3 regions of the Mesorhizobium sp. M8A.F.Ca.ET.165.01.1.1 genome follow, and region 3 is predicted to be linked to each of the others. Evidence: riboswitches for the same ligand, from Rfam matches in the RefSeq annotation. Region 3 holds a riboswitch; each other region holds the start of a gene.
What was found. Region 3 has a riboswitch for cobalamin ahead of bluB (5,6-dimethylbenzimidazole synthase). Riboswitches for the same ligand answer to the same signal wherever they lie in the genome.
Positions count from the first base shown of each region.

Region 1 (9,775 bases), on a different contig from region 3:
TCGCGGTGGTGTGGACCACCATCACCATCCTGGTGCTGAAGGTGTTCGACATCGTCTTGACCATGACCAACGGCCAATGGAACAGCCAGGTGCTGGCCAATCTGATGTTCGACTGGATGTTCCGCGGCGGCGGCGACTTCGGCCGCGGCGCGACCATTGCCATCATCATCATGATCGCGGTCATTCCGATCATGATCTGGAACATCCGCCAGGCCAACAAAGAGACGGGAGGGCACTGATATGGCCGTGGCGACCGGAAATTCCTTCGCAAGCCGTTTCGGCGTCCATATCGCGGTGCTCGTCTTCGTGGCGATCTGGACCATCCCCACGCTCGGCATCCTCGTCTCGTCGCTGCGCGACAAGGACCAGATCGTCGCCTCGGGCTGGTGGAATTCGTTCGCCAGTTCCAGCCAGACCGAGGCCGGGCGCCTGCCGGCCGCCTCGGCGCAGACCCAGAAGGACGGCAAGTTCGTCCTCGAGGGCAACATTTTCGGCGACGGCGTCAAGCGCAACATCAGCGCCTTCGGCGTCAAGGCAGCAGCACCTACACAATATCCGGCCGGCACATCAGCCGACCTCGGTGACGGCGTGACCCTGCAGGTCAATGCCGACGGCAGCTTCGTCATGGCATCGCCCAAGGCCTTCGAAGGCGATCGCGGCCAGCGCGTCTACTACGCCTCGTCGGCGCCGCCGAAATTCACCACCGACAACTACCAGACCGTGCTGTTCTCCGAAGGCATCGGCCGCTCCTTCATGAATTCGCTGACGGTCACCATCCCGGCGACCGTGATCCCGATCCTGATCGCGGCCTTTGCCGCCTACGCGCTGGCCTGGATGCGGTTTCCCGGACGCGCCTTGCTGATAGCGGTCATCATCGGCCTCCTGGTGGTGCCGCTGCAGATGTCGCTGATCCCGCTGCTCAGGCTCTACAACGGCGTCGGCACTTTCTTCGGCGTGCCGTCCAAGACCTATCTCGGCATCTGGCTGGCGCATACCGGCTTCGGCCTGCCCTTCGCCATCTACCTGTTGCGCAGCTATATCGCCGGCCTGCCGCGCGAGATCATGGAATCGGCCCGCATCGACGGCGCCAGCGATTTCGAGATCTTCGTCAAGATCGTGCTGCCGCTGTCCTTCCCGGTGCTTGCCTCCTTCGCGATCTTCCAATTCCTGTGGGTATGGAACGATCTGCTGGTGGCAATGGTTTTCCTCGGAACGGCGCCCGATCAGATCGTGCTGACGGCCAAGCTCAATGCGCTGCTCGGCTCGCGCGGCGGCAACTGGGAGATCCTGACGACATCGGCCTTCATCACCATCATCGTGCCGCTGATCGTCTTCTTCTCGCTGCAGCGCTATTTCGTCCGCGGGCTGCTGGCCGGCTCGGTGAAAGGAGGTTGAGACCATGCAATCGGCTTTGAAGGCGACTTCGAAACCAGACCCCGCCATCGACCGCGACTGGTGGCGGGGCGCGGTGATCTATCAGATCTATCCACGCAGCTTTCAGGACTCCAATGGCGACGGCATTGGCGACCTCAAAGGCATCATCGGCAGGCTGCCCTACATTGCCGCCCTTGGCGCGGATGCCATCTGGATCTCGCCTTTCTTCAAATCGCCGATGAAGGATTTCGGCTACGACGTCTCGGATTATTGCGACGTCGACCCGATGTTCGGCACGCTGGCGGATTTCGACGCACTGACGGCGGAGGCGCACCGGCTGGGCCTCAAGGTGATGATCGACGAGGTGCTGTCGCATACCGCCGACATCCATCCCTGGTTCAAGGAAAGCCGCTCGAGCCGCGTCAATCCGAAGGCCGACTGGTATGTCTGGGCGGACGCAAGGCCCGACGGCACGCCGCCCAACAACTGGCTGTCGATCTTCGGCGGCTCGGCCTGGCAATGGGACACCAGCCGCCAGCAATACTACCTGCACAATTTCCTGGCCGAGCAGCCCGACCTCAACTTCCACAACGCGGAAGTCCAGGACGCGCTGCTCGACGTCACCCGCTTCTGGCTGGAGCGCGGCGTCGACGGCTTCCGCCTCGACACCATCAATTTCTACTTCCACAGCCAGGGGCTGGAAAACAACCCGCCGCTGCCACCGGAAGAGCGCAACGACCAGACCGCGCCGGCGGTCAATCCCTACAACTACCAGGATCATATCTACGACAAGAGCCGGCCGGAGAACCTCGCCTTCCTCGAGCGTTTCCGGGCGCTGCTCGACGAGTATCCGGCGACCGCCGCGGTCGGCGAAGTCGGCGATTCGCAGCGCGGGCTGGACGTGGTCGCCGCCTATACAGCGGGCGGCAAGCGCGTGCATATGTGCTATTCCTTCGACTTCCTGGCGCCGGAAAAGATCAGCGCAGCCAAGGTCCGCTCGGTGCTGGAAGCTTTTGGCGAGGTGGCCAGCGACGGCTGGTCGTGCTGGGCGTTTTCCAACCATGACGTGATGCGCCCGGCCTCGCGCTGGGCCGCCGGCGAAACCGACCCGACCGCTTATCTCAAGGTTATCTCGGCATTGCTGATGTCGCTGCGCGGCTCGGTCTGCATCTACCAAGGCGAAGAACTCGGGCTCGGCGAGGCCGACCTGCGCTTCGAGGACCTGCAGGACCCCTACGGCATCCGCTTCTGGCCGGAATTCAAGGGCCGCGACGGCTGCCGCACACCCATGGTGTGGGACGGCAATGCCAGCAATGGCGGCTTCTCCCAGGCAAAGCCCTGGCTGCCGGTGCCGGCCAAGCACCTGTCACAGGCGGTCAACGTGCAGCAAGGTGACGAAACCTCGCTGCTTGAGCATTACCGGCGCTTTCTCGCCTTCCGCCGCGCCCATCCGGCATTGGCCAAGGGCGACATCAGCTTCATCGAAAGCCAGGGCGACACCGTCGCCTTCACCCGCCGGGCGGGCAATGAGGAGATCGTCTGCGTCTTCAATCTGGGCGCTGCGCCAGCGAAGGTTGACCTCGGCAACCGAACCCTGCAACCTTTGGCGGGACACGGATTTTCCGGGCAGGCAAGCACCGGTACGGTCGAACTCGGCGGTTACGGCGTCTGGTTCGGGCGCATAGGCTGAACATCTGAGGAACCACTGGGAGGAAATCAATGGCCGATGTCAATTTGAGACAAGTGAAGAAGTCCTACGGCAATCTCAACATTCTCCACGGCATCGACCTCGACATCAAATCGGGCGAATTCATCGTCTTCGTCGGCCCGTCGGGCTGCGGCAAGTCGACCTTGCTGCGCTCGATCGCCGGGCTTGAGGAAATCACCTCGGGCGAACTCAAGATCGACGGCCAGGTGGTCAACGACGTGCCGCCATCGAAGCGCGGCATCGCCATGGTGTTCCAGTCCTACGCGCTCTATCCGCACATGACAGTCTACGACAACATGGCCTTCTCGATGAAGATCGGCAAGGAAAGCAAAGCCGAGATCGACAAACGGGTGCGGCAGGCCGCCGAAATCCTGCAGCTGACCAAATATCTCGACCGCCTGCCCAAGGCGATGTCGGGCGGCCAGCGTCAGCGTGTCGCCATCGGCCGCGCCATCGTGCGCAATCCAAAAGTGTTCCTGTTCGACGAACCGCTGTCGAACCTTGACGCGGCACTGCGCGTCGCCACGCGTATCGAGATCGCCAAGCTCAAGGAATCGATGCCCAACACGACCATGATCTATGTCACCCACGACCAGGTCGAGGCGATGACGCTGGCCGACCGCATCGTGGTGCTGAAGGATGGCCACATCGAGCAGGTCGGCACGCCCATGGAGCTCTACAAGAACCCCGGCAACCTATTCGTCGCCCAGTTCATCGGCTCGCCGGCCATGAACATCCTGCCGGCCACGGTCGACAAGACGGGCAACCCGACCATCATCAGCCATGTCGGCGGCCGCAAGGCGACGGTGCCGATCGCGACGCCTCCCTCGGCAAAGGGAGCGGCGGTCAGCTTCGGCGTGCGGCCGGAAGATCTCGCGATCGCCAGTGGTGCGGACTATCTGTTCGAGGGGACGGTCGATTATGTCGAGCAACTCGGCGAGGTTCAGTTGGTCTATATCGACATCGGCCGTGCCGACCTGCCGCTGGTGACCAAGCTGCCGGGCAATGTCGAGGTCAAGCGCGGCTCGACGCTGCAGTTGACCGCCAATGCCGGCGACCTTCATATCTTCGATGCGGATGGACGGTCGTTCGCGCTGCACGAAGCGGAAGCAAAAGCCGCCTGAGGCCAGCCATGTCTCGACAACAAAAAAAGAGAGCAGCGGGCAGGCCCGCCGCTCTCTTTTTATACATCACGACGGCTGGTTAGTTGTTGCCGAAGAGATTGCGGTCTGCGCCGTGAGGGGCGGACTTCTGCACGTCGCCGGACGAGTTGAGCAGCTTGTAGATGGGTGAGTCGCTGTTGCGGACCGAACCCGTATGCGACGTATCGACATTGACGGTCGACGATGCAGTGGGCTGATTGGCGCCATTGGAGCCATAGTTGTCACTGCCGGCGAAAGCGCTGCCGGAGAGGGCCAGAACGGCGGCGGCAGCAATGAGGATCTTGTTCATTTCCAATACTCCTGATGTCTTGAATTCCACGAGCGGCGGGCAAGCCGCCACTCGCAACAGGCGTCAACGGCCGAAGAGGTTGCGATCGCTACCCGGCCGGGCAGGCGCCTCGGTGGCCGGAGCCGACTTGCCGATCGACGCGGTGTTCGCGTTGTCGGTCGACGTGACAGCCGCCTGGTTGGCACCGCTCGAACCGTAGTTGTCGCTGCCGGCAAAGGCGCTGCCGGAGAGGGCCAGGACGGCGGCGGCGGCAATGAGGATCTTGTTCATTTTAGGTACTCCTGAATTTGTGGCATCCACCCCGCGCGGCAGGGTCGCCCCGCCGCAGGCCGGGGATCGGCTGTTAGTTGTTGCCGAAGAGATTGTGGTCGGCGCCCTGGGCAGGCGTCTGAGCAGCCGGCTCCGACTTGCTGGTCGAAGCGGTGTACGAGCTGTCGACAGTGGCAGCGGGGGTGGCGGCGTTCGAACCGTAATGGTCGCTACCAGCGAAGGCGCTGCCGGAAATGGCCAGAAGGGCGGCGGCAGTGAGAACAATCTTTTTCATTTTGGGTACTCCAGTATTTTTCCGTCCGTCTAGCGGCGTGTCTTGGGATTAAAATCGCGTCGTTCGGACCGCCCCGATGTGGGAGAGCACCTCTGCTGTTTCCAATCACGAAGTTGTTCAGCGTGGACCATGACTCTACCACTTGAAATTGTACCAGCGATTTCCACATCGGTTATTTTCTGTCGTTATATCAACCAGTTAGCTAAAAATGACACCCCGATCACCAACTGTATCGGAGGCTCGGCGTTCACACCGTCCTGCACGCACCGTCAACAGAAACGAACCGTTCGGTTCGATTTTAGAATCTGCTAATAGTCACTTTTTGAAACTGTTAACCCTTTTGCCCCCGGCAAAGGGGGCGAAAACGGCGCCTGCGCGCCAGGCGACAGAATGCGATTCCAACGCCTACGACCCTGTCATGACGATCCAGCATGCGTGTCGCGCCGCATGGATGCGATGTCGCTTTCGTGCCGATGTCGCAAAGCCTGTCGTGATTAGATCAGGCATCTCAGGTGCCGCTGCGTGACGACGGAGCGGAGAATTGGGAAGCCGGTCAGATTCCGGCGCTGCCCCCGCAACGGTGGTGGAGTTCAAGTCGCAACGGGAGACCACTGGGCGAAAGCCTGGGAAGGTGTCGCGATGGTCCGCAAGGACGACTCCAGAGCCCGGAAACCAGCCCGAGATCGCTAGAACTCGACTGATCGCGGTGGGCGGTCAAGAGGCGGATGGTGTTTGTCCGGCTTTGCGCCGATCTGCGTCCAGTCCTTCCTCAATCACCACCAGTTCAGTCCTTGAAAATGAGGACAGGACATGGACGCGCGCAACGACATGCTGAGGCTCTTGAACAGCCGCAGACAAGGCTTTTCGCTGGAACAGCCTTTTTACACCGACCCGGACTACTTCAAGCTCGACATGGAGCTGATCTGGTATCGCGACTGGCTGTTCATCGGCCATGATTGCGAATTGCCCAAGCCGGGCAGCTTCATCACCGTGCAGGTCGGCGACTATCCTATCGTGCTGGTGCGCGATCAGCAGGGCAAGATCAACGCCTTCCACAATTCCTGCCGCCATCGTGGCAGCCGCGTCTGCAACAGCGACAAGGGCATGGCCGCCAAACTGGTCTGTCCCTATCACCAGTGGACCTATGAGCTGGACGGGCGTCTGCTGTTCGCCCGCCAGATGGCCGAGGGGTTCGACAAGAGCCAGTTCGGGCTGAAGCCGGTCGCCTGCGAAAGCGTCGCCGGCTATGTCTTCATCTGCCTAGCCAAGGAGCCGGCCGACTTCGCGCCGATGCGGGCAATGATCGAGCCCTATCTCAAGCCGCACCGGCTGAGCGAGGCCAAGATCGCCTTCGAGAGCACGATCATCGAGAAGGGCAATTGGAAGCTGGTTTGGGAAAACAACCGCGAATGCTATCATTGCGCGGGCAATCATCCCGAACTGTGCAGGACCTTCCCGGAAGCACCGACCGTGACCGGCGTGCAAGGCGCCGACAGCGATCCGGAGATGCTGGCGCACTGGGCGAAGTGCGAAGCTGTTGGCCTGCCCAGCAAATTCCGCATCGACCCGGCCGGGCAATACCGCGCCACCCGCGCGCCGCTGCTGCGCGATGCCCAGAGCTACACGATGACCGGCAAGCGGGCGGTGAGGAAGGACCTGTCCGACAGCGTTTCGGCCGACCGCATCGGCACGCTGATGCACTATCACTACCCGACGACCTGGAACCACATCCTCGTTGATCATGCCGTCACCTTCCGCGTGCTGCCGGTCAGCGCAACCGAAACGGCGGTGACGACGAAGTGGTTGGTGCACAAGGACGCCGTCGAGGGTGTCGACTACGATCTCGCCGAACTCACCCATGTCTGGACCGAGACCAACGACCAGGATCGCCGCATCGTCGAGGAGAACGCTTTCGGTATCCTGTCGCCGGCCTATGAACCCGGCCCGTATTCGGAGCTGCATGAAGGCGGCGTCATCCAGTTCGTCGACTGGTATGCCCGCTTCATCGGTCCGCGCCTGGCCGAAGGCGGGCGGCCGGCGCTGCGCAGCGTCGCCTAGCGCATGTCACCCAAAAGTGTGCAGCGGTTTTGGGATCACGACATGCGCAAAATGAAAGGTATGCAGGGATGAATGCGATGACCGACCTTGGCCTCTATCGCCATCTCGACCAGATGGCGCCCTGGAACGACAGACTGCAGGTGCTGGAAGTGACCGGTGTCAGCGATGAGGCGCCCGACGTCAAGACCTTCACCTTCCGGTCCGACAACCAGACCTGGTTCCGCTACAAGCCGGGCCAGTTCGTGACGCTGGAGCTGCCGACGCCAGATGGGCCGCTGATGCGCACCTACACGCTGTCGTCGTCGCCGTCGCGGCCGTTCTCGATCGCGGTGACGGTGAAGGCGCAGGCGGGCAGCATCGGCACACGCTGGATGTTCGATCACCTGGCGCCCGGCTCGCACGTCAAGGCCTATGGACCGGGCGGCGACTTTTCACTGCACAGCCATCCGGCGGCGAAATATCTGTTCGTCTCGGCCGGCTCCGGCGTGACGCCGATGATGTCGATGCTGCGCTGGCTGAACGACTGTGCGCCATGGACCGATGTCGGTTTCGTCAACTGCGCGCGGCGCCCGGAAGAAATCATCTTCCGCAAGGAACTCGAACTGCTCGGGGGCCACATGCCTGGCCTGTCGCTCGGCTTCATGATCGAGGAACGGTCGAGCCGCGAGGGCTGGTACGGCCATATGGGCCGCATCGACGCCATCCGGCTGCCGCTCCTGGCACCCGATTTCCGCGAACGCGAAATCTTCTGCTGTGGGCCCGATCCCTTCATGCGCGCCGTGCGCGGCATGCTCGAAGCCGCCGGCTTCGACATGGCAAAGTACCATCAGGAAAGCTTTGCCGCGCCGACCGTGGACGAAGTCCCGGCACCGTTTGCCGCGCCGGCTGAAGACGGCGCGGCAATTTCCGTCGAAGCCGCGACGCCGATCCGCTTCGCGCTTTCGGATGTCGACGCCGACTGCGTCGCCGGCCAGACCGTGCTGCAGACCGCGCGCGCCTCGGGCGTGCGAATACCGGCGGCCTGCGAATTCGGCCTGTGCGGAACCTGCAAGGTGAAGAAAGTCTCCGGCAGCGTCGAGATGAGCCACAATGGCGGCATCCTCGATCATGAGATCGACGACGGCTTCATCCTGGCCTGTTGTTCCAAGCCATTGTCGGCGCTGGAAATCGAGGCTTGATCCGCCCGTCCTTCGTCTGATCCCGGAAATGTCGGCGCCTTGCCGGCAAAGGTTACCTTGCCAAGGAACGACCGAAAGTCTACAGGCGTTGTCGGTGGAATCGGTCCTGCTGGCGGGCAGGGATGTAAAGCGGGGCAACAATGAAGCATGAATCCCATGCCTATGCGGTTGCGAGCCGGGATATCGTTTTCGAATCCTTCGATGGCGAGGCCGTGGTGCTCAACCTTGCCAATGGCAAATATTTCGGCTTCTCCGATTCCGGCAGCAAGGCGTGGCAGGTGCTTTCGTCCGGAGCGGATGCCCAGGCTCTGATCGGGCTGGCCGCGGGCGGCTCGACAATAAGCCAAGCCGAACTCGAACACTTCATATCGCAGCTGCTCGAACTGGGTTTGCTGGTGCGTTCTGAAGCGACGGCGCAGCCACTGCCGGGCGAATTGCAAGCCGAGCTTGCCGCCACCAGCGAGCCGCTCAATGTCAGCATCCACGACGACCTCGCGGACCTGATCGTCGTTGATCCCATCCATGAGGTCGAGGAACCCCTTGGCTGGCCGGCGGTCAAGCAGGCTTCCTGATCGGCCGGCCGCAGCCGTGATGGAAGGCGCTTGATGCCGCGCGTCACGCTCGAAACCCTGCCGGACTACGCCCGGTATCTCATCGCCGCCGCTGAAGGCGCTGCCTCGCGCTATCCGACCATCCGGCGGGTTCGGCTGCCCGGGCTGGAACTGGCCGTGCATCTGGGTCACGGTGTGCTCGCCGACGCCCTGAGCCATGCATTTGTCGAGGCCGCTCACGATCAGCCGGAACCGTCCACCTGCCGCATCTTCATCGCTCATCCCGGCATCGACGGCATCCCGGAGCCGGCGCGATGGGGCGACGCGCATTTCACCGAGCACGGCTTTGCCAAACGGCTCGCCGAAGCCGGGTTACGCGGCCACTATTTCCACGATCTAGATTTCTGGCAGATCTACGATCCGCAACGTTGCGTTGGCGTACAGCTGATGGCCTCGGCCGATGCCTTTCCGCCTTGGGAGCCGGGGGCACCGCTGCGCGCCTTCCTGCATTGGGAATATGCCGCACGCGGCATGCGGCTGACCCATGCCGGCACGCTCGGCATCGATGGCAAGGGTATCCTCCTTGCCGGCTCGGGTGGAGCCGGGAAATCCGGCACCGTCGCCGCCGGCCTGCTCAACGGACTAGACAGTGTCGGCGACGACTATGTGCTGATCGATCTCGCCGGAGGCGTGACCGCGCGGCCCCTTTTCTCGACCTTGAAGCAGGACGCGCAAGGTTTCACGCGGCTGGGCCTGCAAAAGCGGCTAACGGCGCAAGGCCCGCTGAACTGGCAGGGCAAGCACATGTTTCACGTCGATGACATCGCGCCCAGGCCGGTACCCGCCATGCTGGACATCGTTGCGCTGATGGTGCCACATATTAGCGGTGGCGGAGCAAGTTCGATCATGC
Region 1 covers NZ_SRTH01000010.1:53,622-63,396, forward strand. Annotated here, with positions in the region: gene EN808_RS23605 (sugar ABC transporter permease) at 1-239, shown strand, start outside; gene EN808_RS23610 (carbohydrate ABC transporter permease) at 241-1,395, shown strand; gene EN808_RS23615 (alpha-glucosidase) at 1,400-3,064, shown strand; gene ugpC (sn-glycerol-3-phosphate ABC transporter ATP-binding protein UgpC) at 3,094-4,206, shown strand; gene EN808_RS23625 (DUF680 domain-containing protein) at 4,286-4,534, opposite strand; gene EN808_RS23630 (DUF680 domain-containing protein) at 4,598-4,804, opposite strand; gene EN808_RS23635 (DUF680 domain-containing protein) at 4,878-5,078, opposite strand; cobalamin riboswitch at 5,572-5,774, shown strand; gene EN808_RS23640 (aromatic ring-hydroxylating dioxygenase subunit alpha) at 5,889-7,136, shown strand; gene EN808_RS23645 (hybrid-cluster NAD(P)-dependent oxidoreductase) at 7,214-8,314, shown strand; gene EN808_RS23650 (PqqD family protein) at 8,455-8,886, shown strand; gene EN808_RS23655 (serine kinase) at 8,920-9,775, shown strand, end outside.
Region 1: another riboswitch for cobalamin. It lies ahead of EN808_RS23640 (aromatic ring-hydroxylating dioxygenase subunit alpha); the one in region 3 lies ahead of bluB (5,6-dimethylbenzimidazole synthase).

Region 2 (9,775 bases), on a different contig from region 3:
GACGCGGTCGACGACTTCGCCGTCGAGTTCGAGGACCAATCTCAAAACACCATGCGCCGCAGGGTGTTGAGGTCCAAAGTTGATGTTGAAATTGCGGACGGAGGTTTCAGCCATTCTGGCGCCTCAATTCGTCTTGGCTTTTTCGTCCCCGGGCAGCACGTAGTCGGTGCCTTCCCAAGGGGAAAGAAAATCAAAATTGCGGAATTCCTGCTTGAGCTCGACCGGCTCGTAGATGACGCGCTTGGCCTCGTCGTCGTAGCGCACTTCGACGAAACCGGTCAGCGGGAAGTCCTTGCGCAGCGGATGGCCTTCGAACCCGTAATCGGTCAGCAGGCGGCGCAGGTCCGGATGGCCCGAGAACAGCACGCCATAGAGATCGTAGGTCTCCCGCTCGAACCAGTCGGCGCCGGGATAGACGCCGGTGACCGACGGCACCATCGTCTCCTCGTCGGCCTGCACCTTGACGCGGATGCGGACATTCTGCTTCGGCGAAAGCAGGTGATAGACGACGTCGAAGCGCTTGGCCCGCGACGGATAGTCGGCGCCGCAGACATCGATGATCGAAATGAACTGGCAGCGCGCATCGTCGCGCAGGAAGGTCATTACCTCGATCAGGTTTTGCGGCTCGACGTGAACGGTAAGCTCGCCATAAGCGAGCACAGCGTCGCTGAAGCGGCCAGGCAGCTTCTCGCCGAGATAGGTCGACAGTTCGCTAAGGGATGCGGCCATGGATTTACCGTTCGATCGTGCCGGTGCGGCGGATCTTCTTCTGCAGGAGAAGAATGCCGTAGAGCAGGGCTTCGGCGCTCGGCGGGCAGCCGGGCACATAGATGTCGACCGGCACGACCCGGTCGCAGCCGCGCACCACCGAATAGGAATAGTGGTAATAGCCGCCGCCATTGGCGCAGGAGCCCATCGAGATGACGTAGCGCGGCTCCGGCATCTGGTCGTAGACCTTGCGCAGCGCCGGCGCCATCTTGTTGGTCAGCGTGCCGGCCACGATCATGATGTCGGACTGGCGCGGAGACGCGCGCGGCGCGACACCGAAGCGCTCCGAATCGTAACGCGGCATCGAGGTGTGGATCATCTCGACCGCGCAGCACGCCAAACCGAAGGTCATGAACATCAGCGAGCCGCTGCGCGCCCAGGTGATCAGCGCCTCGGTCGAGGTGACCAGAAAACCCTTGTCTGCAAGCTCATTGTTGATTTCGAGGAAGAAGGGATCGTCCTCCCCCACCGGCCTGCCGGTGTTGGGATCGATGATGCCCTTGGGCTTTGGCGCGACGAGGGTGCCTGAACTGTCGTTCAATCCCATTCCAGCGCTCCTTTTTTCCATTCATAGGCAAAGCCGATGGTCAGCACCGCCAAAAACACCATCATCGACCAGAAGCCGAGCATGCCGATCTTCGAGAAGGACACTGCCCAGGGAAACAGGAAGGCCACTTCGAGGTCGAAGATGATGAACAGGATCGACACCAGGTAGAAACGAATGTCGAACTTCATGCGGGCATCGTCGAACGAGTTGAAACCGCACTCGTAGGCGGACAGCTTTTCGGGATCGGGGTTGCGGTAGGCCACCAGGAACGGTGCGACCAGCAGCGCCAGGCCGACCACCAGCGCCACGCCGATGAACAGGACGATGGGCAGGTACGAACTGAGGAGTGCGTTCATGCAGCGGCTTTCCGTTGGCGCCAATCCACGTTGATTACAGCACCGGACCTTAATGCGGAAGCGTGACAGTTTAACCGCTGAACCGTTTTAAGGAGCCTATGCTGCAACGCGGCGAGGGTTAGCGCAGCACTTCCAGCGAAGCAAGTCAAACCTTGTTCAAAACAACGAGCTGGACGGCATTCCGGGAGAAACTGGTCTCATAGGCTCCTGTTTGATTTCCTTCTCTTTTTACTCCACTTTTCTCTCCTGACAGGGTTGCCGCCAAAACCCTGCTAGCATGGGCTGGAATCACCCATCACATCTTTGTCAAAGCACCCTCAGAGTGACGCCTGCATGAAGGAAAAGATCTCGCTAGCCGCCGCCCGGCGCATCGCGCTCGCCGCTCAGGGATTTCTCGATCCCCGCCCCGCCGGCATGCCCGACCGCCGCCATTTCGCCCGCGTTCTGTCCCGCACCGGCCTGCTGCAGATCGATTCCGTCAGTGCGGTGGTGCGTGCCCACTATATGCCGCTCTATTCGCGTCTGGGTCCCTATCCCGTTGCCTTGCTCGACAACGCCGCCGTGACGCGCAAGCGCACGGTGTTCGAATATTGGGCACACGAGGCCTCATTCCTGCCGGTCGAGACGTACCCGCTGATGCGCTGGCGCATGCAGCGCGCCGAGCAAGGCGATGAAATGTATCTGGGGCTGGCCAAATGGGGCCGTGAGCACGCTGCCTATATAGAAGAGATCTACCGCCAGGTCGTCGATCGTGGCCCGATCGCCGCTTCGGCGCTGGAAGGCCAGAAAGGCTCCGGCGGCTGGTGGGGTTGGAGCCGCGCCAAGCACGCCTTCGAATGGCTGTTCTGGGCCGGCCGCATCACCACGGCGCACCGGCGCGGTTTCGAGCGCTTCTATGACCTGCCGGAGCGGGTGCTGCCGCAAGCGATCCTCGACCTGCCGGTACCGGCGGCCGAGGATGCACATCGCGAATTGCTGCGCATTTCCGCCCGCGCCCACGGCATCGCCACATCAGGCGACCTGCGCGACTATTTCCGGCTCTCCCCCGCCGACATGAAAGGCCGGCTCGAGGAACTGGTCGAACTCGGCGAGTTGTTGCCGGTCCGTGTCGAGGGGTGGGACAAGCCAGCTTACCTTCACAGGGATGCGCGTTTGCCACGCAAGATCGAGGCCCGCGCCCTGCTGGCGCCGTTCGATCCCGTCGTCTTCGAGCGCTCGCGCTCGGAGCGGCTGTTCGATTTTCACTATCGCATCGAAATCTACACCCCGGCCGAGAAGCGCCAATACGGCTACTATGTCCTGCCCTTCCTGCTTGGCGACAGGATCGTGGCGCGCGTCGACCTCAAAGCCGACCGGCCGGCCAGTGTCCTGCGCGTCCATGCCGCCTATGCCGAGCCCGGCGCGCCGCCTGAAACCGCCGCTGAACTTTTCGAGGAATTGAAGCAGATGCAGGGCTGGCTTGGGCTTGAACGCATCGAAGTGACGCCTGCCGGCGACCTCGGCCCGGCGCTGTCCGACATCGCGGTGTCGTAAGCTCGCGTTGACACCGCTGCCCGCAAGAGCCTAAATCCGATCCAGACGGTCTCCTCTCGGCAAAGGGAGGAGCCAAGAGGGAATGCGGTGCGGGCCGAAAAGCCCAAATCCGCGGCTGTCCCCGCAACTGTAAGCGAAGAGCCAAGGCCGAAAGCCACTGGGATTGTCCCGGGAAGGCGGCTACCCAAGGCGACGACCCGCGAGCCAGGAGACCTGCCGTCTGGAATGCAAGAATCCGATCGCCCGGCGGGTTTTCCGGGCAAGGAGCCTGATTTGGATCGCGACAGCAGTTTCTCGGCTGAAACAACGGACATTTCGTCCGGCGAGGATGATTCCCTGGCCGGCATCACTGTCATCGTCTGCGCCTCCTGTCGCGACGAGACCGGTTCCGACGCCCATCCCCGGGCCGGCGAACTTTTGGCTGAAGATACGCGCCAAGCCGCCTCGAGCGAGAAAATCCGCATCCGTACGGTCGAATGCCTCGGCAATTGCAAGCGCCGGCTCAGCGCCGCGATCCTGCGCGACGGCTGCTGGAGCTATGTGTTCGGCGACCTGACCGCGACCAGCGGCGCCGATCTCGTCGCCGGCGCGAAACTCTTCGCCACCTCGACCGACGGCCTCATTCCCTGGCGCGGCCGCCCCGATAGCCTCAAGCGCGGCCTCGTTGCCCGCATCCCTCCTCTCGACATGCTGAAGGACTTGACATGACCGCTCCAAATTCGGCCGGCAATCTCTCCCGCGTTCCCTGCACCGTCGTTACCGGCTTCCTCGGGGCCGGCAAGACGACGCTGGTCCGCCATCTCCTGGAAAACGCCGGCGGCAAGCGGATTGCCATCATCGTCAACGAATTCGGCGATATCGGCATCGACGGCGAAATCCTCAAGGGCTGCGGCATCGACACCTGCCCGGAGGAAAACATCGTCGAACTGGCCAATGGCTGCATCTGCTGCACCGTCGCCGACGATTTCGTGCCGGCGCTCGACCAGATCCTGTCGCTGACGCCGAAGGTCGACCATATCCTGATCGAAACCTCCGGTCTCGCTCTCCCCAAGCCTCTGGTCCAGGCGTTCCAGTGGCCGACGGTGAAAAGCCGCGTGACCGTCGACGGCGTCATCGCCGTGGTCGATGGCCCGGCGTTGGCTGAAGGCCGCGTCGCCAATGACATGGACGCCCTGCAGGCGCAGCGCGCCGGGGATGAGAGCCTCGACCATGACGACCCGGTCGAGGAAGTGTTCGAGGACCAGATCGCCTGCGCCGACCTGATCATCCTGTCGAAGAGCGACCTGATGGACGCCGACGGCTCGGCCCGCGCCAACGCCATCGTCAATGAACACTCCGCCCGCGCCGTGAAGATCGTGCCGACGTCGCATGGCAAGGTCGATCCCTCGGTGCTGCTCGGGCTTGGTCTCGCCGTCGAGGATGACATCGAGAACCGCAAGTCCCATCATGACGGCGCATTCGACCACGAGCATGACGACTTCGACACGTTCATCGTCGACATTCCTTCGATCGCCAATCCGGACGAGTTGGCAAAGCGCGTCGCCGCGGCCGCCGAACAGGAAAACGTGCTGCGTGTGAAAGGCTTCGTCGAGGTCGGCGGCAAGCCGATGCGGCTCCTGCTGCAGGCCGTCGGCCCGCGCGTCAATCATTACTATGACCGCGCCTGGGCCGCCGAGGATGACCGCCGCTCGCGCCTGGTCGTCATCGGCCTCAAGGGGCTGAACCGTCCGGCGATCGAACGCATACTCGCCGGCTGATTTCAGACACGGGCCGCGATGCACATCCTCACCACGACCTCCGCCTCGCTCGACGACCTCGCCGAGCCTGTCGACCTCAGGCAAACGCCGGGGGATATCGTGGCCTTGTCGTTCACCGACAGCGATCTCGCCGGACTGGCGGCGGCATGGAAGGCGGACGCCGATCGCTTGCCCTCCATGCGGCTGGCCGCACTGCGCGATCTGCGCCACCCCATGTCCGTCGACCTCTGGATCGACAGCGTCGCCCGCCATGCCAAGGTCATCCTGGTGCGCATCCTCGGCGGCAACGACTGGTGGCGCTATGGCTGCGACCAGCTGGCGGTGATTGCCCGTGAGCGCGGCATCAAACTGGCGCTGCTTCCGGGTGAAAGCCATGACGAGGATCTCAGGCTGATCGAAGCCTCGACGCTGCCACGCGCCGAACTCGACGGCCTGCTTGGCTATTTCCGAGAGGGCGGCCCGGCCAATATGAGCGCGCTGGTTCGGAGGCTGGCAGGCCTGGCTGGACAGGATACGTCCGTCGCCAGTCCGGTCAGCGTGCCGAAGGCCGGTTACTATCAGTCTGGATTGGGGGTCGCGGAGGAGCCGGACCTTTCAATGGTCGGCGCTCCCGTCGTCCCTATTCTCTTCTACCGCTCGATGCTGCTCGCGGCCGACGTCGCCCCGATCGATGCGCTGGCCGAGGCTTTGCGCTCCCAGGGACTGGCAGCGGTCCCGGTCTTCGTTTCCAGCCTCAAGGATCCTGGGTCCCTGGCCTTCGTCGAAAACGCCATTGCATCGCTGAAACCCGCCGCCATCATCACCGCGACCGCCTTCGCTTCGGGTGCCGAACCCGGCGTTGAAACCCTGTTCGACCGCGCCGGCGTGCCCGTCTTCCAGGTCATCATCGCCACCACCCGCCGCGATGTCTGGGAAAACAACCAGCGCGGCCTGGCGCCGGCCGACCTTGCCATGCATGTCGTACTGCCCGAACTCGACGGCCGCATCCTTGCAGGCGCCATTTCCTTCAAGGGCGAGAGCGATGTCGATCCGGCGCTTGGCCACCGTGCGCTGGCCAACCGGCCGGAACCGGATCGTGTGACGCAGGTGGCTAAGCGCGTTGCGGCCTTCATCCGCCTGCGGGAGACATCGCGCGCAGAGCGCAAACTGGCGATCCTGATTCCCGATTATCCCAGCGCTCCTGGCCGCACCGGATATGCGGTCGGGCTGGATGTGCCATCCAGTGTGCTGGCGATGCTGCACGACTTGAGCGAACAGGGCTATGCCGTTGAGGGGATTCCGCAAACACCGCGCGCGTTGCTGGATCTGCTGGAGCACGGCAATGATCGATTGGGGCTCGACGACTATGGTGCCTTTTCTATTGAGCTTCCGACATCGGCAATTGCCGCGGTAGACGCCGCGTGGGGCAGAGCAGATCAGGAGACAGGTTTGCGCGAGGCGCCCCCCTCTGTCCTGCCGGACATCTCCCCCACACGGGGGGAGATTGTGCCCGCATCTCCGCTTTCGCCAATTTCGAAGGTTAAAGAACGGGCGCCGAAGTTGCCAATCTCCCCCCTCGTGGGGGAGATGTCCGGCAGGACAGAGGGGGGCGCTCAAGCGCCAGCCTCAGCAAACTTCCCCTTCCGTGCCGCAACCTTCGGCAACATCACCGTGGCACTCGCCCCTGATCGCGGCCGTTCCGCCGATCGCCGCGCCGATTACCACGACCCGACACTGCCTCCGCGCCACGCCTTGATCGCCTTCGGCCTCTGGCTGCGCAAATCGCTCGGCGTCCATGCCTTGATCCACGTCGGCGCCCACGGCACGCTGGAATGGCTGCCCGGCAAGACCGTCGCGCTTTCGCAAAACTGCTTCCCCGAGATCGTGACCGGGTCCCTGCCCGTCATCTATCCCTTCATCGTCTCCAATCCAGGCGAGGCGGCGCAGGCCAAACGGCGCATCGCCGCCGTCACCCTTGGCCATCTGCCGCCGCCGCTCGCCGGTGCAGGTCTCGACGAGGACCAGCACAAGCTCGAACGCCTGGTCGATGAATACGCCCAGGCCGATGGCCTTGACCGCCGCCGCCGCGACCGTCTCGCCAGGCTGATTGTCGAAACCGCGCAAAAGACCGGCCTTGCCTCCGAAGCCGGCGTCGCCAAAACCGATGCGCCCGACGAAGCGCTGCGCCGTATCGACGCCTGGCTCTGCGATCTCAAGGACTTCGCTATCAAGGACGGGCTGCATATCTACGGCCGCGCGCCCGAGGGCGAGCCGGATGCCATGCGCCGCCAAAGCGCGGAAGCCGAGAAGTCGGCGCTGTTCGCCGCGCTCGATGGCTGTCACGTCAAGGCCGGCCCGGCTGGCGCGCCCGCACGGGGCCGCTCCGACGTGCTGCCCACTGGCCGCAACCTGTTCACCTCGGACCCGCGCACCATGCCGACGCCGACCGCCTACGACCTGGGCAAGGCGGCGGCGGAGGAAGTGGTGCGCGGCTACCTGCAATCGCATGGCGACTGGCCGCGTTCCCTGGTTATCGACCTCTGGGGCTCGGCCTCGCTGCGCACCGGCGGCGAGGAGATCGCGCAGGGGCTGGCACTGATGGGATGCCGGCCGCAATGGGACGCTGCCACCGGCCGCATCACCGGCATCGAGGTGCTGCCGCCAGCTATGCTCGGCCGTCCGCGCGTCGACGTCACCTGGCGCATATCAGGCCTGTTCCGCGACATGTTCCCGACCCAGATCGCCCTGATCGACGCCGCCGCCAACGCCGTTTCCGCGCGCGACGAGGACGATTCGGAAAACCCGCTCGCCGCCAAGACCCGCGCCGATGGCAAGATCAGCCCGCGCATCTTCGGCACATCGCCCGGCACTTACGGCGCCGGCGTCGAGGATCTGTTGTCGAGAGGCGACTGGAGCGCACGCGAAGAGATCGGCCGCGCCTATCTCGACGCCACCTCGCATGCCTATGGCGGCGCCGGCGGCGAAGGCGTCTCGGCGCCTGGCGCCTTCGAGGGACGCATCGCCGAAGCCGATCTTATGGTTCACACCGGCGACGATCCCGGCCGCGATATTCTTGAAGGCTCAGCCGACGTCGCCTTCATCGGCGGCTTTTCGGCCGCCTTGGCCGCACTCGGCAGGAACGCCGACGTCATCGTGCTCGACACCACCGATCCGCAAAAACCGAAACCGCGATCGGTCGGCGAGGCCGTGTCGCGCGTGGTGCGTGCCCGCGCCGTCAACGCACGCTTCATCTCAGGCCAGATGCGGCACGGCCCGCGTGGCGCCTCCGAATTCGCCGAAACGGTCGATCGGCTGGTCGGCTTCGCCGAGACCACCCATGCCATTTCAGGCGCGCTGATCGAGGCCGTGCACGATGCCTATCTCGGCGATCCGGACGTTCGCGCCTTCATCCTGCGCGAAAATCCCGCCGCCGCCAAAGTCATCGCCGAGCGCTTCCTGTCGGCGCGCCGCCGCGGCCTCTGGCATCCTTTGCGCAATTCCATCGACGACGATCTCGCCGCGCTGATTGCGGAAGCCAACGCGCCCGGGGTCGCGGCATGAACGCCTTCTCGCGCCGTGGCGCCTGCCCCGCTCTGTCCGCGCCGATGCAGACAGGCGACGGCCTGCTGGTGCGCCTGAACCCGGTCGCCGGAGGTCCATCCTCCGGAGGGTTGTCGCCGAAGCTCTTGATCGGGATCGCCGAATCCGCCTTGCGGCACGGCAACGGCATCATGGAAGTCACCGCGCGCGGCAGCCTGCAGATACGCGGCCTCACGGCGGACAGCGCTGCGTTGCTGGCGGCGGAGGTGGATGCATTGGGAATCGCGGTGCGCACCGGGGTGCCGGTCGAGACCGGCCCGCTGGCAGGCATTGACCCGCAGGAGATCGCCGATCCCCGGCCGATGGCGGAAGAGATTCGCGTGGCCGTCGAGGAAGCCGGGTTGACGCAGCGGCTGGGACCGAAGGTTTCGGTGATCGTTGACGGTGGCGGACAACTGACGCTGGATGCGGTAACGGCCGATGTGCGGCTGAGGGCGGTGCGAGCCGATACAGCCAGCCGTTGGCTTGTATCCGTCGCGGGTGACGGGCGGACCGCCAAGCGGCTCACCGTGGCGGATGAGGATGCGGCACGCGACATTGCTGTCGCGGCGCTGCGGATGGTTGCCGAGAAAGGCCGGGACGCACACACGCGGGATTTGTCGGGGCGGCAATTGGAGTCTCTCGCAAGCTGGCACTCTACGGCGCCCCCCTCTGTCCTGCCGGACATCTCCCCCACAAGGGGGGAGATCAACGGCTTCGACGCTGGCTTTTCAACAACACCGGAGATTGGCGAAACCATCGGTGACAGCGCAATCTCCCCCCTTGAGGGGGAGATGTCCGGCAGGACAGAGGGGGGCGCCTCGCGCAAACCTATCGGGCTTTTCCCCTTGGCCGGTGGAACTTTCGCCCTCGGCATCGGCCTGCCCTATGGCAGCATCCCAGCGGACAAAATCATCGCCCTCGCAAAAAGCGCCCTCGCCCTCGGCACCACCGAAATCCGCCTCGCCCCAGGCCGCGCCTTGCTTTTCCTCGGCCAGCCGGCGACCGCCAACCAGCCCCTGCAAGACACAGCCGCCACCCTCGGCTTCGTCACCTCCCCCGCCGACCCCCGCACCCGCATCGCCGCTTGCCCCGGTACGCCGGCCTGCGCGTCCGGCCGCATCGCCACCCGCGACATCGCCGAGACGATCGCCACCGAAAACGCCGACATCCTCGATCCCTCCCTCATCCTGCACATTTCCGGCTGCGCCAAGGGCTGCGCGCATCCCGGCCCGGCCGCGCTGACCTTGGTCGGC
Region 2 covers NZ_SRTH01000003.1:89,532-99,306, reverse strand. Annotated here, with positions in the region: gene EN808_RS09770 (NADH-quinone oxidoreductase subunit D) at 1-114, opposite strand, end outside; gene EN808_RS09765 (NADH-quinone oxidoreductase subunit C) at 124-729, opposite strand; gene EN808_RS09760 (NADH-quinone oxidoreductase subunit B) at 734-1,315, opposite strand; gene EN808_RS09755 (NADH-quinone oxidoreductase subunit A) at 1,306-1,671, opposite strand; gene EN808_RS09750 (winged helix-turn-helix domain-containing protein) at 2,005-3,204, shown strand; cobalamin riboswitch at 3,234-3,440, shown strand; gene EN808_RS09745 (DUF1636 family protein) at 3,478-3,912, shown strand; gene cobW (cobalamin biosynthesis protein CobW) at 3,909-4,961, shown strand; gene EN808_RS09735 (cobaltochelatase subunit CobN) at 4,980-8,501, shown strand; partial or broken gene cobG (precorrin-3B synthase) at 8,498-9,775, shown strand, end outside.
Region 2: another riboswitch for cobalamin. It lies ahead of EN808_RS09745 (DUF1636 family protein); the one in region 3 lies ahead of bluB (5,6-dimethylbenzimidazole synthase).

Region 3 (9,775 bases):
GCGCCGCGCAATTCCTGTGGCGTGCGCTCGGAATGGACGATGCCACGGCCCGCGGTCATCAGGTTCACGTCGCCGGGCTGGATCACCATTTCGGTGCCGAGCGAATCGCGATGCCGGATCTTGCCGTCGAACAGATAGGTCACGGTCGACAGGCCGATATGCGGGTGCGGACGGACATCGAGCGCCTGGCCGGCGCGCAGGATGGCCGGGCCCATGCGGTCGAAGAAGATGAACGGCCCGACCAGCCGCCTCTTGGCGGTCGGCAACGCGCGGCGCACTTCGAAGCCGCCAATATCCTTGGCGTTGGGGATGACCATCAACTCGATCTGGTCGCTGGCGAAGGCATCGCCGGCCTCAGGGTCTTTCCCCGGGAAGAAGCTCATGAACTCTCCTGGTCAGCGCTCGGTGGCTGCATCAGCCGCATCAGGCAAAGCGGATCGCGGCCTTTGCTCTTAGTTTGGCCGCCACCTCTTCGCGATTGCGCGGATGCTGGTGGGTTTCGAGGGAATCAAGCAATTCGCGTGCCGATGCCGCGATGGCTTCGACAGCATGATCGAACGCATGCTGGTTCTGTTTCGACGGCCGCGTCGTTCCACTCAGCTTGCGGACAAACTGGAGTGCCGCGTCGCGGACTTCGTCGTTGGTTGCCGGCGGATCAAAATTGAACAGGGTCTTGATGTTTCTGCACATCGTTTCCAAACCTCCTCTTGTCCGTTTCAATCGGGACGAACTGTATCCTCAATCATGATCGTGTCCAAAAATCGGTAAGACTGCGAGGGCGCCTTAGTCCGCGTCGAGCGGCTCGGTTCCAACCGGCTTGCCATCGCGCGACAGCCTGATCTTCTCGACCTTGTCCTCGGCTGCCTTCAGCAAGCGGTCGCAATGCGCCTTCAGCGCCTCGCCGCGCTCGTAGATCCGGATCGACTGGTCGAGCGGCACGTCGCCGCGCTCCAGATCATCGACGATCTTCTCCAGCGCGTCGAGTGCCTGTTCGAAGCTCATCGCCTTGACGTCTTCGTTGATCTCACCGCTCATCATTCATCCTTTCATCAGTCGCCCGACATGGGCGGCGACCGAAAATGCCAATCCTTGCAGATCGTAGCCACCCTCGAGCAGGCTGACGAGCCGGTTGCCGCCGTGGCGTGCGGCGCGCTGCATCAGTTGGCCGGTCGCCCAGTCGAAATCGTCCTCGGTCAGATTGATCTCGGCCAGCGGGTCGCGGTGGTGCGCGTCGAAGCCGGCCGAAATGATGATCAGGTCGGGGGCGAAATTGTCGAGCGATGGCAGCACGCGCGACAGGAAGGCATCGCGAAACACCTCGCTGCCGGTCTGTGGCGCCAGCGGCGCGTTGACGATGTTGCCGGCACCGGTCTCGTTCTTCGCCCCGGTGCCTGGGTACAACGGCATCTGGTGCGTCGAGCAATAGAGCACCGACGGATCGTCCCAGAAAATATCCTGCGTGCCGTTGCCGTGATGCACGTCCCAGTCGACGACGGCGACACGCTCGGCGCCGTGCCTCTTCTGCGCATAGCGGGCAGCGATCGCCGCCGTGTTGAAGAAGCAGAAGCCCATTGCCGTGGTCTTTTCGGCATGGTGGCCGGGCGGACGGGCGGCGACGAAGACATTGTCGGCCCGCCCCGCAAAGACATCGTCGACGGCGGCGTTGGCGGCGCCGATCGCCGTGATCGCGGCCTGCCAGCTCTTCGGGCTGGCGGTGGTATCGGCGTCGATGTGGGCAATGCCTTCGTCGGGGATGGCGGCGCGGACACGCGCGACGAAATCGGCGGGATGCGCGTAGAGGATCGTCGCCTCGTCGCCTTGCGGAGCCTCGACGCGGTCGAGCGCGGCAAAAGCTTCGTCGTCGAGCACGCGCTCGATGGCGCGCAGGCGGTCGGGCCGCTCGGGGTGGCCCGGCGGGGTGACGTGTTCGAGAAAGATGGGGTGCGTGTAGAGACGGGTAGCCATCTCCCCTATCTAGTGCCCCGACGCCGTAATGGCCATGCGTGGCGGCTTGATCGCTGGGGAAAATCACGCCTGCGTCCATTGGCGTCGCTGCGGGGATTGGCGCCGCCGGGGCTTCGGCGTAAGGTTGCCGCCACTGCCTGGTGCCTGCCGGTCTGTTTGTTTTAGCCGCATTCTGCGACGCCAAATGATTTCACTTGGCTGCAAATGCTCCGGCGGGAGAATCGGGAACACGGTTAAATTCCGTGGCGTGCCCAACGCTGTAAGGGGGACCGCGCCGGTAAATGCCACTGTCGATGACGGGAAGGCACCGGACGCGGGTTGATCCCGAGCCAGAAGACCGGCCTGGCAGGCATCGTCATCCGCATGGTCAGGCGGATGACATCAGAGCGATGTGGGTCCTCTTGGACGCGCAAAGTTCGCTCTGAGAATTTGAACTGCTGCAATCGCAAGGGGACAAGCGATGCCGGAAGCCATGACCGCTCCAATGGGCGATGGATTTGATCAGATAGCGCGTGACGCGGTTTATCGCGCCATGTTCACGCGGCGCGACGTCCGCAGCCATTTTACATCGGAGGCGATCGACGATGCAGTGCTGGCGCGGCTGCTGCTTGCCGCCCACCACGCGCCATCGGTCGGCTTCATGCAACCCTGGAACTTCATCGTCATCCGCGATGCCAAGCGACGGGCGGAGGTGCGCGACCTGTTCCTTGCCGCGCGTGAGCAGGAACTGCCGGCAATCGAGGCAGACCGGCAGGCGCTCTACCGCAAGCTCAAGCTTGAAGGCATTTGCGAAAGCGCATTCAACATCTGTATCACCTGCGACCGCGAGCGCTCGAAAGGCTCGCCGCTGGGGCGCTGGCACAACCCGGAAATGGACCTCTACAGCACGGTCTGCGCGGTGCAGAATTTCTGGCTGGCGGCACGCACCGAGGGTGTTGGCGTCGGCTGGGTCAGCATCATCGAGGCGCAAGCGCTGAAAAGCCTGCTGTCTGTCCCCGACCACGTGACGCCGGTCGCCTATCTCTGCGTCGGTCGTGTCTCGGAGTTCGCGCCGAAACCCGACCTCGAAACACATGGCTGGGGCCGACGCCTGCCGCTGCCCGACCTGATCATGAGCGAGACGTTTTGCGGCCAGGGTGAGGCACCGCTCAAATCGGCGGTGGCGCGCCTCGACACCGTCGCAGGTGCGCCCGCCAGCCCCGCCGATCAGCGCGTCGCGCCGGCCGTGCCCCAGCGCGAGCCGCCGAAGGTGGACAGCGCCTTGTCCTTGAGTTCCCGGAACTTCGATGAGGCTTCGGCCAGCCTGGCGTCCCAGGCCGGATCAGGCACCTGGCCCTCGATGGTCCTGAAATAGACCTGCATCAGGCAGGCAATGGCGAATGGCTCGATGAAGGCCGCCTTGAAAGCCCAGGCAAAGACGATGGCGAGCACGAAAGCCCAGCCGGCGAGTTGCCCGGGCATGACATAAAGAATGGCGGCTGCCGGAGCCAGCATCAGCAGGAAAATCACGAAAGACACGCCCCACATGATGACCGCCAGCCAGACGGCGTTCTTGACCATGGTCTTGCCGTTCTGGGCGTAGAGCACCACGCCTTGGCGCGCCGTCTCGAACGGCGAGGACGAATTGATGCGGATGTTGTAGCCGAGAATGATCTCGTCGACATAGGTCAGCGATAGCCGGATCACCGTGTTGAGGAACGAGACCAGGCCGCTCAGGCCTGGGATGGGCAGGAAGGCCGCGATGCCACCCAGCAGGCCGGTGATGGCGCGGATGGCGCCCTTGACCAACTGGTCGACGACGAAAAGGATGTTCGCCTCGGCAAAGCGCTCGGTCACAACCTCTTTCGCGTAGGCGATCTGGTTCTGGCCGTCGGGAACGTCATGCCCGTCGATGAGATGCACCATGACGGCGATATGGCCGGCCTTGACGACGTAGAGGATGTATTCGCGCAGCCAGTAGACAGCGATCGAGACGACGCCGAAACCGACCACACCGCCCCAAAGGGCAAAGGACAACGGTCCGTCCGGATCGGTGGAGATATGGCCGACGCCGTAGCCGACCGAGGCACCGGTGCCGGTGGCCATGATGTAGGCCAGCGTGATGCCGAAATAGACGATCATGCGAAAGACAATGAAAGGCCAGGTCCGCATCATGATGGACACCGACCTGCCGATATCGAAATCCCACATGCCCGATTCTCCCCTCAGAGATGGCTGGGGAGGATGCGCCCAAACCGGCTATTGTCAATTGCAGGCGGTGGCGGAAGCGCCGCGGCGGCTCAGTTTGACCGCGCTTCCGGTTTCTCGAGCAGGCCTTCGAGCAGTTGCTTGAATGCGGCCACCACCTTCCTCGACGTCGCTTCGGGATCGTTCGAGTTGGCGATCCGCTGTGCGGCCTGACTGCTCGCACCGTTGATCAATCGCGCCGCCGTTTCGGGATCGACGCCCGGCACCACCATCCCCTCCTGTTGCAGCGCCGTCAGATGATCGGTCATTGAACCGACGCAGGCATTGGCATTCGACCATTGCGCCGGGTCTCCCAGCACGGCCGGACCGTCCCGGAACATGATGCGCTGGATTTCCGGCTCCAGCGCCATTTCGATGTAGGTCGTGCATTCGTCGACGAAATGCTGCCAGCGGGTCGGCGCCCTCGCCGCGACCTCATTAACCCGTGCAGCCATTTCCGCGTCGATTTCGGCGATAACCGCCTGCAGCAGTCCCTTCTTGTCGCCGAAATGATGATAGAGGGCGCCGCGCGTCAGCCCGGCCGATGCGGTGAAATCGTCCATCGACGCTTCGGCGTAGCCAATGGTGCCGAAAGCCTGGCGGGCCGCCGTGATCAGCTTGGCTCGCGTCTCGGCAATCATCTCCTTGCGGGGTCTGTGCATGGTTCTGGACCTATCCACATACGTCTCGTATGCCAATTGACATACGCTACGTATGAACTATCTGACATTCATACGCATCGTATGTAATTGTCGCATCATCCTTTGTCGAGGAACCAGCCATGCAAAACCCCTATTCGGAAATCTTTCGAGCCCCCGGAACCAAAGGCTTTGCGGCCGCCGGCTTCCTGGCGCGCCTGCCGATCGCCATGGCACCGATCGGCATCGTCGCGATGCTGTCTCAAACGCGTGGCGAATACTGGCTGGCCGGCGCGGTCTCGGCGACTTTCGCGCTGGGCAACGCTTTCGTGGCGCCGCAAATATCAAGGCTGGTGGACCGTCTGGGCCAGACACGCATCGTGGTCCCCACCACCATCATCACCGTGATTGCCTTCGCGGTTCTCATCGCGGCAGCCAATCAGGATTGGCCGGTCTGGACGCTGTTCGTCTCGACACTGGCGGCCGCAGCCATGCCCAGCATGCCGGCAATGGTGCGCGCCCGCTGGACCGAGATTTTCCGAGGACGGCCGCAGATGAACACCGCTTTCGCCTTCGAATCGGCGGCGGACGAGCTGGTCTATATCGCCGGCGCGTCGCTGTCGGTGGGGCTCAGTGCGGGTCTCTTTCCCGAAGCCGGCGTGCTGGTCAGCACCGTGCTCCTCGCCATCGGTTCGACGGCCTTCATCCTGCAGCGCTCGACCGAACCGCAGGTGCGGCCGGTGGACCGTGCCACGAGCGGCTCGGCAATAAGGCTGCGGCCGGTGCAGATCATCACCCTTGCCCTGATTTTCATCGGCGCGACCTTCGCGACGACGGAGGTGAGCACCGTGGCCATCACTGGGGAATTCGGCCAGCCGGGCGCCGCCAGCCTTGTCATCGGCGTCTATGCGCTAGGATCGTTCGTGCTCGGCATCATCGTCGGCGCCCTCAACCTGCAAGCACCGCTGCAACGCCAGTTGGCAATCGCGGTCGCCCTGGTCGCGCTTGGCACGCTTTTGCCGCTCACCGCCGGTACGGTGCCGCTGCTGGCGCTGACCGTGTTCATCAGCGGCGTGGCGATCTCGCCGACCTTCATCACCGCCTTCGGCCTGATCGAACGGCATGTGCCGGAAGCGATGCTGACCGAAGGCATCACCTGGGTGATGACCGGCATCGGCATCGGTATGGCGCTCGGTTCCTTCGCCGCCGGCGCGGTGGTGGATGCGTTCGGCGCCCAGAACGGGTTCTGGGTTTCGGTTGCATCAGGCGTTATCGCATTGGTTACGGTGCTGCTCGGCCAGCGCAGCCTCGCCACCCACGAATGCGAGTTGGAAGGATGCGAGGCGGCAATCCCTGCCGAATGACCGCCAGGGTTTGTTGAGCTCAGATAATCTCGGTCCTGGCGATATGAATGCCAAAGCCTTCGAGGCCGACATAGTGGCGCTCGCGTGAGGCGATCAGGTTGATCGAGGAAATGCCGAGATCCTTCAGGATCTGGGCGCCAAGCCCGATCTCGCGCCATTCGCTCTCGCGCCGGCGCGCCTCTTCATGGTCCTCGCGGTCGCCCGACACCGGCCGATTGCGCTCCTGGTGGGCGACGCCGACCGAGCCCTCTCTGAGATAGACGATGACGCCGCGCTTGCGCTCGCCCATCGCCTTCATGATGGCGTCCAGCCGGTGGCTGGTGCCGAACACATCGGTCACCACATCCTCCGAATGCAGCCGCACCGGGACGTCCTCGCCGTCGCGGATGTCGCCGAAGACGATGGCGACGTGATGCATCGTGTCCCAGGGCAGCGTGTAGGTGAAGACCTGCGCCTTGCCGCCCAGCGTTTCGATGTCGGAGCAGGCGACGCGCTCGACCAGCGTTTCCTTGCGTTGCCGGTAAGCGATCAGATCGGCGACCGAAACCTGCTTCAGGCCGTGTTGCTCCGCGAAAGCCTGTACCTGCGGGCCGCGCTTGACGGTGCCGTCATCATTGACCAGTTCGGAAATGACACCGATTGGCGGCAGGCCAGCGAGCTTGCACAAATCCACGGCCGCCTCGGTATGGCCCGAGCGCATCAAGACGCCGCCTTCACGCGCGATGAGCGGGAAGATGTGGCCGGGGCGGACGAAATCCGAAGCGCCGACATTGCCGTTGGCAAGATTGCGCACGGTCAGCGTGCGGTCGTCGGCTGAAATGCCTGTCGTCGTGCCGTGCTTGAAGTCGACGCTGACGGTGAAGGCGGTGGTGTGGGCCGAATCATTGTCGGCGACCATCGGCGCGAGGTTCAGCCGCTTGGCTTCTTCGCGCGGCATCGGCGTGCAGACGATGCCCGACGTGTTGCGCACGATGAAGGCCATCTTCTCCGGCGTGCAGTGGACGGCGGCGACGATCAGGTCGCCCTCGTTCTCACGCCCATCATCGTCCATGACGACGACGATCTCGCCGCGTTCGAAAGCCCGGATGGCTTCGACGATCTTCTTCTGGTCGTAAGGCATGGAAATGCTCGCTTCGCTCGGAGGAAATAGGCAGTAGGGAAAGGAAACTTTGGCTCTTTCGGGCGGGCAGACTGGCCTAATGCCTAATCCCTACTGCCTATTCCCTTTCCTGTCTGTCCTCGGTGCCGCAGATAGTGGTCGGCGATGGCGCAGGCAACCATGGCCTCGCCGATCGGCACGGCTCGGATGCCGACGCAGGGGTCGTGGCGACCCTTGGTCATCACCTCCACGTCGTTGCCGTCCTTGTCGATGGATTTGCGCGGCGTCAGGATCGACGAGGTCGGCTTGACGGCAAAGCGCGCGACGATCGCCTGCCCGGTGGAGATGCCGCCGAGGATGCCGCCGGCATTGTTGGAGAGGAAGACCGGCTTGCCGTCATTGCCCATGCGCATCTCGTCCGCATTCTGTTCCCCAGTGATACGCGAGGCCTCGAAACCATTGCCGATCTCGACGCCCTTGACGGCGTTGATCGACATCAGGCCGGAGGCGATATCCTGGTCGAGCTTGGCGTAGATCGGCGCGCCGAGGCCGGCAGGCACACCGTCAGCGACGATCTCGATCACCGCGCCGACCGAAGAGCCGGCCTTGCGGATGCCGTCGAGGTACTGCGTGAAGACAGGCACGGAAGCCGGATCCGGGGTGAAGAACGGGTTCTCCGCATCGCCGATGAAATTCCAGTTCCAGTTGGCACGATCGATCGCCTTTTCGCCCATCGACACCAACGCGCCGCGCACCACCATGCCCGGCACCACCTTGCGGGCGAGCGCGCCGGCGGCGACCCTGGCCGCCGTCTCGCGCGCCGAGGAGCGGCCGCCGCCGCGATAGTCGCGTATGCCGTATTTGACGTCGTAGGTGTAGTCGGCATGGCCCGGTCGGAACTGGCGGGCGATCTCGCCATAGTCCTTCGAGCGCTGGTCGACATTCTCGATCAGCATCGACACCGGCGTGCCGGTGGTGATCATCGTCGCGCCGTCCTCGTCGAGGACAAAGCCCGAGAGGATCTTCACCTCGTCCGGTTCGCGGCGCTGGGTGACGAAGCGCGACTGGCCCGGGCGGCGCTTGTCCAGTTCGGCCTGGATTTCATCGCGCGTGAAACGGATGCCCGGCGGACAGCCATCGATCACACAGCCGAGCGCCGCGCCATGGCTCTCGCCCCAGGTGGTGACGCGGAAAAGATGGCCAAACGTGTTGTGAGACATGGAAAAGCGCCCTGCCCGGCATCAAAACCGGCTGAAGCCTGCCTTCTATTGGCGTTTTCCACAGTGGTCAAACTGTCATCCCCGCCGTTTAAGTTTTGACACATTCGGCTGGTTTCTGCTTTCTTCCATCCGCCGTTGAGGACCCGCCGCCACCCAGGCCGGCGCAATGACCAAAGAGGACGATAATGCGTACCCTGATTGGCGCTGTTGCCGCCACGCTGTTGCTTTCCACCGCCGCCTTTGCCGGCCAGACCGAAGGCCTGATCAAGAAGGTCGACAAGGATGCGCTGACCCTGACGCTGGACGACGGCAAATCCTACAAGCTGAACGCCGAAACCGATCTCGACGCGCTGAAGCCGGGCATGGACATCGTCATCGCTTACGATGTTACCGATGGCGAAAACGTCGTCACCGACATGCAGTTGCCGGGAGACGGCGACACGAACTAAAGCGCGTCGCGACGCGCTTTAGGTCTTTGTTTTTATGCATGTCGTCTTCCCCAAAACCGAGGTCACTTTTGGGCGACATGCATTAGCAATAGGCCGTCATCAGGCGCCCTAAAGCCACTCCAGGCTCCTGCCTTCAAGTTTGAGCACGCGATCCTGCGGTATCTCCAGGTTCGCGGCTTCGTCCTCGGGCATATCAAGCACGAAGCGAAACAGGGTGCGCATGACGCCGCCATGCGTGACACAAATCGTCTCGCGGTCGATCTCGTCGAACCATGGCTTCACCCGCTCGAGCAGCATCTGGTAGCTCTCGGCACCTTCGCCCGGCGGCTGAAAATTCCATTTGTCGCGAGCACGGGTCCTGCTTGCCCCGGTAGACCGCGTCTCGAGCTCGGCAAAGGTAAAACTCTGCCAATCGCCGAAATTGACTTCAATGAGCCTGATATCGGTTCGGTAGGCGAGCGGATCGAGCTTCATGGCGGCGCGGATGCGTTCCATCGTCTCGCGCGTGCGTCTCATCGGACTGGCGACGAAGTCGAATTCCTGTGGAACGCCGACGAGTTCGGCCAGCCGATGCCCGTTTCCGGTCGCCTGCTCGCGGCCGAGAGCATTGAGATCGGTGTCGGCCTGGCCCTGAAGCCGGAACTCGGCGTTCCACGCGGTCTGGCCGTGGCGCACGATATAAACCAGCGGATACATCAGCTCTTCCGGAGATCGGGCCAGGGCCTGGACGCAGGACAGGCGGAGAGAACTAATCCTTGACCGTCGAAATATCCGGCGCGTCGACCGCCTTCATGCCGACGACGTGATAGCCGGA
Region 3 covers NZ_SRTH01000004.1:444,835-454,609, reverse strand. Annotated here, with positions in the region: gene EN808_RS15440 (pirin family protein) at 1-383, opposite strand, end outside; gene EN808_RS15435 (DUF2277 domain-containing protein) at 424-690, opposite strand; gene EN808_RS15430 (exodeoxyribonuclease VII small subunit) at 784-1,035, opposite strand; gene EN808_RS15425 (histone deacetylase family protein) at 1,039-1,965, opposite strand; cobalamin riboswitch at 2,144-2,326, shown strand; partial or broken gene bluB (5,6-dimethylbenzimidazole synthase) at 2,426-3,004, shown strand; gene EN808_RS15415 (hypothetical protein) at 3,172-4,155, opposite strand; gene EN808_RS15410 (TetR/AcrR family transcriptional regulator) at 4,245-4,853, opposite strand; gene EN808_RS15405 (MFS transporter) at 4,973-6,193, shown strand; gene ribB (3,4-dihydroxy-2-butanone-4-phosphate synthase) at 6,213-7,313, opposite strand; gene aroC (chorismate synthase) at 7,397-8,512, opposite strand; gene EN808_RS15390 (DUF1344 domain-containing protein) at 8,698-8,961, shown strand; gene EN808_RS15385 (histidine phosphatase family protein) at 9,070-9,657, opposite strand; gene fabI (enoyl-ACP reductase FabI) at 9,710-9,775, opposite strand, start outside.